Regions from separate parts of the Pseudobacillus badius genome, predicted to be linked through region 1. Evidence: riboswitches for the same ligand, from Rfam matches in the RefSeq annotation. Region 1 holds a riboswitch; the other holds the start of a gene.
The links. A riboswitch is a leader RNA that binds a small molecule or an ion and turns the genes downstream of it on or off. The one in region 1 is predicted to bind FMN.

Region 1 (3,413 bases):
CTTTTGGAGTGTTTCCTTCTTTTTTGAGAATAAGGAAGTAATCTTCTGGATTATAAAAAGTTACAACGATCCGGTATTTGCCCGAAGAAAGGTTATACTCTAATTGCTCTAATGAAAATGTCTGTGAAGTAGAGGTTTTTGGATGAAGCAAAGTCCCTTTTTCTTCAAAGGATTTATCTTTAAATGGTACAGAATACCATGCATCCTTAACCTTCTTTTCAATTGCAAAATCTTGACCGTAACTGAACTGGGTATCACTATCGTTCTGAATATTAATTGTGATTTCGTTGTCAGATGTTTTGTATACTGCTTTTTCGGTTGATAGTTTAATTCCTTTATCGGAGCTAGGACGTTTTTGAATGGGGGCTTCTTCTTTAAGATAAGAGCCCTCAGCTTGGCAGCCAGTAAAGAAGAGCAGTAAAGCTATAAAAATAAAAGAAATAAGTGGATATTTTTTAATCACTAAAACACCTCCTGCTTTTACTATACCAATAATTGGATAGAGAAGCAGTAAGAGAATTTAATGAATAGTTCAGTTCGTTGAAAATGTGAAGGAGTGTAATAAACATAAAAAAAATCACCTATTAGGTGATTAAGCTGGTTTGACCACTTTGAGTTCTCTAAGAATTAGTAGAACACCGACTCCATACGAAATCGAAATGGCCAAAGGGACTAGATTAAATGCGAGTTCAACAAAGAACCCACCTAAGATGAAAGAGGATATACAAGCGGCAAGAGTGACAAATAAGTAAGCTTTGCTTTTGTAAATCCACATATAGGGCAGAAAGTGAGATCCTGCTAATAACCCGATGGTAAAAGGGATATATTCAGGGATGTGCGTATACACGATGATAAATACAGGTATGTAAAATGCTTGTATAGCTGCAACCATTCCACCTAATGTACCTAATGGATTATCACTAGATAAAAGATTAACATTCACTATTTTGCCTAGCAGGACTCCAAATGGGAAAATGACACTTAATCCAAAAATCCATATAAGAGATAGGGTCTTCGTTGGAAAAAATAAGGGCATAAAGGCAAATAATAAAAAGACAATAGCGCCAGATAATAGAATAGGGTAGCCCTTCTTTCCAGTAAAGATGATATCAGTTTGTAATTGTTCAAGTGTTCGGTTCATATAATTATGCACTCCTTTATAGCGAATTACCGACTTCTACAATTTAACAGTTTTTCAATGGATTTACTACTATTGTTTTATTCAAGATAACTATAATGAAAAGGTTTATGCATAGTACGTGGAAAATTTTTATCTACTTTAAATTCCTTCGACAGCTCAAGATAACTTTTTGCCCCATCTAGATAACGTAAAACAATCTGTAATTTTTCTTCTGCATTAAATTTAATCACAAAAACACCCCGTAAATGTTAATTTGTGTCTAACATTTACAGGGCAGTTCATGTTAAAACGAATATCTTCATAAGGTGCAAAATCATTTGTTTTAGGACCCATATAGAACTCATCCTTTATATCTTGAAGGATAGATGCAAACTGATTTCGTAGTAGTGTTTAATGTGTATTGTGGGTAACTGGCAGCGCATCAATGAGAAGAACCATTTGAAATAGTGCCAATGAATAAAACAAAGTAACATAAGGAAGTGTAGTCAACGAATAGCTTTAGTTTAAAGAAAAGTTGTTGACGAAACTGGTCAACAACCCTCATTTTTCATCCGAATTAATCAGAATTCACACACATTAAACCTTGACACAATCGTATTCCTAGAGTGATAATAAGAATTAACTTGAATAGTGTATCCTTCGGGGCGGGGTGAAATTCCCCACCGGCGGTGATGAGCTAATGCTCTTAGTCCGTGACCCGTGTTCGTTTTCGAACCGGTGGATTCGGTGAAATTCCGAAGCCGACAGTGATAGTCTGGATGGGAGAAGGATGAAGCATTTTAAAAAACAGGTTTTAAAATGCTTATTTGGCTACGCCTTTTGCGCCCCGTATATATTATATATACGGGGCTTTGTTGGTTTATTGGCTGTAAACCATTCATTGGACGAAAATATTTAGGAATCGAGAGAGGACTAGCGAAATGTTAAAGGAACAGTATATGGAGTTAGCCCTGTCGCTGGCAGAAGGCGTGAAGGGACAGACATCTCCGAATCCGCCGGTCGGTGCGGTGGTCGTGAAGGACGGCCGTGTCATCGGAATGGGCGCCCATTTGAAAGCGGGCGAAGCCCATGCGGAGGTTCATGCTCTTCGTGCAGCCGGAAAGGAAGCGGCCGGTGCCGATTTATATGTAACATTAGAGCCTTGTTCACACCACGGAAAGACGCCGCCATGCGCGAATTTAGTAGCTTCCTCCGGGATTAAGAGGGTATTTATCGCGACGGTGGACCCGAATCCTAGAGTGAGCGGAAAAGGCGTGCAAAAGCTGGAATCTGCCGGAATTGAAGTAGAGATTGGAGTCTGCCGGGAAAGAGCAGATCGCTTGTTAGAACCGTTTTTTCATTTTATTCAGCATCAAACCCCATTCGTCACAATGAAAACAGCCATTACAGCCGATGGCAAAACAGCTGCCTACACAGGCCATAGCCGCTGGATTACTGGTCAGCCGGCAAGGGAAGATGTTCATTGTCTCAGACATGAGCATGACGCGATCCTCGTCGGTGTCAATACCGTTCTTCAGGATAATCCTCTCCTGACCACCCGTTTGCCCCACGGAGGAAAACACCCCATTCGAGTCATTTTAGACACGCATTTACGTATACCCATTACAGCAAATGTTATTGAAAACAAAGAAGCCGCTACGATCGTCGTTTGCGGCAGTGAAGCCTCTTTAGACAAAGAGGAAGCGCTTATCGCGGCTGGTGCCGATGTGATTCGTCTGGAGACGGCCGATATTCATATCCCGCTTCTTCTGGAAAAATTAGGAGAAGAGGAGATCATGACGCTGCTTGTCGAAGGCGGGGGCGAAGTGAACGCTTCATTCTTTCAGGAGAAAGCCTTTCAACGAATCGTCATCTATATGGCACCTAAATTGATCGGCGGCAAAATGGCGCCTACGCCATTTGCGGGAGAAGGCTTCCCGACGATGGATGAGTCCATCCAGCTAGTGTTTGATAAGGTGGAGATGATTGGACAAGATATTAAGATTACAGCTTCGCGGAAGGAAGGGTAACCACATTGTTCACAGGCATAATTGAAGAAATCGGCATGATAGAAGAAGTGCTTGCCCAAAACAAATCGATGCAGCTGACCATTGCGGCTCACAAGGTGCTTGAGGATGTCCGGCTCGGGGACAGCATTGCGGTCAATGGAGTCTGTTTAACAGTTACAAGCTTCACTTCCGAACGCTTTACGGTTGATGTGATGCCAGAAACGTTTCGGGACACATCCCTCAGCAGGCTCAGCCGGGGATCGAAAGTGAATTTGGAACGGGCC
Region 2 (3,413 bases), on a different contig from region 1:
GTTCGCGTTTTGCTTAACTCAGCGGACTGCGCTTTTTTCAATTCCAGCGCTTTCTCTTTCATCTTCTTTTCCTGCTCGCTAGCCTCAGTGCTATAGACCGCTGCTTGAGACGCCAACCCTTGCTTATGGCTTTCAAGCGCTTTGAAGACCAATTCATTATAGCGGCTGCCTGCTTCTTTCACTTCATTTAGCAGCTGTTTATTTTTGGGCTGCTGAATCATTTGTTCAAGACGGCGATGTACATCCGTAAATTCTTGCTGTTTTTTCTCGATTTCATCTAAGCTGTTCTGTTCAGCAAAAGTAAAATATGTAAGAGAATAGATCGATACATCCTTTTCTATACTAATCAGCTCATCAATCATTTCTACCTTCTTGACGCGATCATCCAACAAGAAAGTATATTCTTTGTCCAACCTCATTGCCGATAAATAGCCGACAGCTCCCACTAGGATTAAAGCGGCTAAAACAGCTGTAAAACCTGAATACAACTTTTTACCTACAGAAAACCTCAAGTTCAACCCACCTTATCTGTATTTTCTATAAAAACAAGTTTTCTCCATGGATAATTATACCCGATGACCCCTTACATTCAAGTTCTTTGTTCCTGTAAAAACAAATCAAAAGCCCTAAAAGTCTTTTCACGGACTTTTAGGGCTTTCCTTGTAAGCTGTATGTTATGAAACGGCCGCCTGCTTGCGCATCCACACGTAAATTCGTGAATAAATGAGCAGAAATACAACAGCCATTACCATTCCTTTAATCATATTAAACGGCAAAATAGCGGAAACGACCATTTCCTTCGTTTCGGGAGCGCTCATGGCAGGTGCATTTAAGAACAGTGTATACGCAGGTAAAATAACATAGTAGTTCAACACACTCATCATTACAGCCATAAAGACTGCTCCGGCTGCCAAAGCAACAGTCAAGCCTTTTTTTGACTCAAACTTTTTGTATACATAGTAAACAGGAAGAATAAAAGTAATGCCCGCTACGAAGTTAGCTAAATGGCCGACAGGCACTCCTGTTGGGCTTCCGGTCATAAAGAAGTCCAGCACATTCTTTACTAGCTCTACCATGATACCGGCAAGAGGCCCAAAAATGATCGCAGCGATTAGTGCAGGAATATCGCTAAAGTCAATCATTAAAAAGCTCGGAAATGGCGGGATTGGAAAGTTCAGCAGCATTAATAAATAAGCTAGCGTGCTTAATAATCCCACAGACGTTAACGTACGGATATTCATTTTTTTCACAATGATTCTCTCCTTCTTCTCATTCATCATTCACAAGAAGAAAGGCTGCCAAAAACCTCGAGAAACGACAAACCCTCAAGCGGGTGGCTTGAGGGAGAAAAGTCATACTCAAATAAACGTTCAAATCTGCACATTTTGAACGCCGGCAGACCTTCATCTTCTCCCATCCAGACTATACTGTCGGCTTTGGCTTCACACCAAATCAGCCTTTCGGCTCGCGGGCTCAGAAACAATTGCTTCCATACCGCCGGTCGGGAATTTCACCCTGCCCCGAAGATGAATATAAAGTTTTTTTCTACTGCTATTGCCCTGTTAAACCAACAAGTGAATAACAATAGATATACTTAAATAATAGCAACCCTACAAAAAAAAAGCAAGAGGGGCATTCCCTTGCTTCAGACTTCTTTAACAGAGCCATCTATTTGAACGAGTCTAGTTGTCCGGCTGCCCTAACCTGTTGCCAGCCGGACAGAGGAAAACAAACCGCTTAGAATAGCAATTAACCGCTCCTATCTACAGACAACATAAAAGAGACTGCAGTTCAAGCTGGCGTTTCATCCAGTTTGTCTGCAGTCCGACACAAGAGGCTTTTTCTCTTCAGAACGATTGTTGCGAGACCGCTTTCCCTGTATGTAGCGCTTCTGTCATTTCCTGCAGATAGCTTCTTTCAGCCAGCGACTGCTTTTTCCCGCTTTTGGACTGAGCGAGTCCTCCGCCGATCATTAACAAGCTGACACATAGAGCCATAAGTAAAGCAATCATAAAACGCTTCAAGTAGTCTTTCATGATGTACCGCCTCCAACTTGCTTTTTTATCGCCCTTTTAGTTGTATGACGGAAAGCGTTTCCAGTATGACTATTTTTTCGAAACTCCTTATCTGAATGCCTACTCGATCATTCTGCCGGCAAGCGGAAGGAGAAAATCGTCCCTTCTCCAAGTTTGCTTTGCACTTTAATGCTGCCGCTATGGGCAGAGATAATATTTTTCGCGATAGAAAGCCCTAGCCCAGTGCCGGAACGGCCTCTTGTCCGAGCCTTATCTCCTTTATAAAAACGTTCGAACACAAAGGGCAAGTCTTCCTCACTAATGCCTGCCCCGGAGTCTTGCACCGATACATGATGCCCGTCTGTTTTCAGCTCATAGCTTACTTTGACAAATCCGTGCTCCGGCGTATGGCGCAAAGCATTATCAATTAAGTTGGTCAACACTTGTTCGATGCGGTCTGGATCAAGCTTCGTCACGATTTTCTCATCTGGAATCTGCCATGTTAAATCAATATCCTTCTCTTTCGCTACACCTTGGAACTTATCGGTCACCCGGCGAATAAATGAAGGAAAATCCACCTCCTCCATATTCAAGGAAATGTGTCCCGCTTCCATGCGAGCCAAATCCAATAGCTCGTTCACCAGCCGCCCGATCCGAAGCGATTCATCATAAATAATTCGGGCCATCTCCCTTTTTTCATCCTCCGTCGCCGCAATGTCATCAATGATTGCTTCGCTATATCCCTGAAGCATTGAAATAGGCGTCCGCAGCTCATGTGATACGTTCGCCAGGAAATCTTTTCGCAGCTTATCAAGACGGCGTTCTTCCGTCATGTCACGAACGACCGCTACTGCCCCGCGAACTGTTTTTCCATTGTAAAGCGGGCTGACGATAATGACATAGGAACGGCCCTGCACAGAAAACTCACCAATCTTTTCTGTCTCTGTTTGAACCGCTTCTTTCAAAAGCTCTTCAACAAGCGATGGCATCATTTGCTGTGGATGGTCCTTGCCCACTTCATAGTACCAGTTTTGCAAAAAGCGCTCCGCCGGCGGATTCGTAATCAGAATGGTGCCGTCACGATTAAAAGTAATAACTCCATCCGCCATACTGCTTAGAATACTCGCCAGTTGCTCTTTTTCCTGGTTGAGTGCATGAATATTATGATTGAGCTGTCTCGCCATTTGATTAAATGAAGTAGCAAGCGCACCGATTTCATCTGTGGTTAAAATAGGAACGGTCGTATCAAAGTTCCCCTTGGTCAGTTCATTGGCTGCTTCCCGCATTTTACGCAGCGGGGCCGTGATCCGTGTCGACAAGAAAAAAGCAAAGATAGTCGTCAAGAAAATCGCAATGCCGGCAGCAAGCAGAATCAGCTTGGTTGTTTGATGAGATGTT

Region 2: linked by a shared signal. The riboswitch ahead of B1A98_RS04320 (ECF transporter S component) and the one ahead of ribD (bifunctional diaminohydroxyphosphoribosylaminopyrimidine deaminase/5-amino-6-(5-phosphoribosylamino)uracil reductase RibD) in region 1 are both predicted to bind FMN.

The regions. Positions count from the first base shown of each region.
Region 1 is NZ_MWMM01000004.1:5,652-9,064, forward strand. Features, by position in the region: gene B1A98_RS08985 (immunoglobulin-like domain-containing protein) at 1-463, opposite strand, end outside; gene B1A98_RS08990 (DUF7010 family protein) at 593-1,141, opposite strand; FMN riboswitch at 1,773-1,915, shown strand; gene ribD (bifunctional diaminohydroxyphosphoribosylaminopyrimidine deaminase/5-amino-6-(5-phosphoribosylamino)uracil reductase RibD) at 2,062-3,150, shown strand; gene ribE (riboflavin synthase) at 3,156-3,413, shown strand, end outside.
Region 2 is NZ_MWMM01000002.1:250,752-254,164, forward strand. Features, by position in the region: gene B1A98_RS04315 (methyl-accepting chemotaxis protein) at 1-512, opposite strand, end outside; gene B1A98_RS04320 (ECF transporter S component) at 675-1,250, opposite strand; FMN riboswitch at 1,402-1,532, opposite strand; gene B1A98_RS04325 (hypothetical protein) at 1,848-2,036, opposite strand; gene B1A98_RS04330 (ATP-binding protein) at 2,144-3,413, opposite strand, start outside.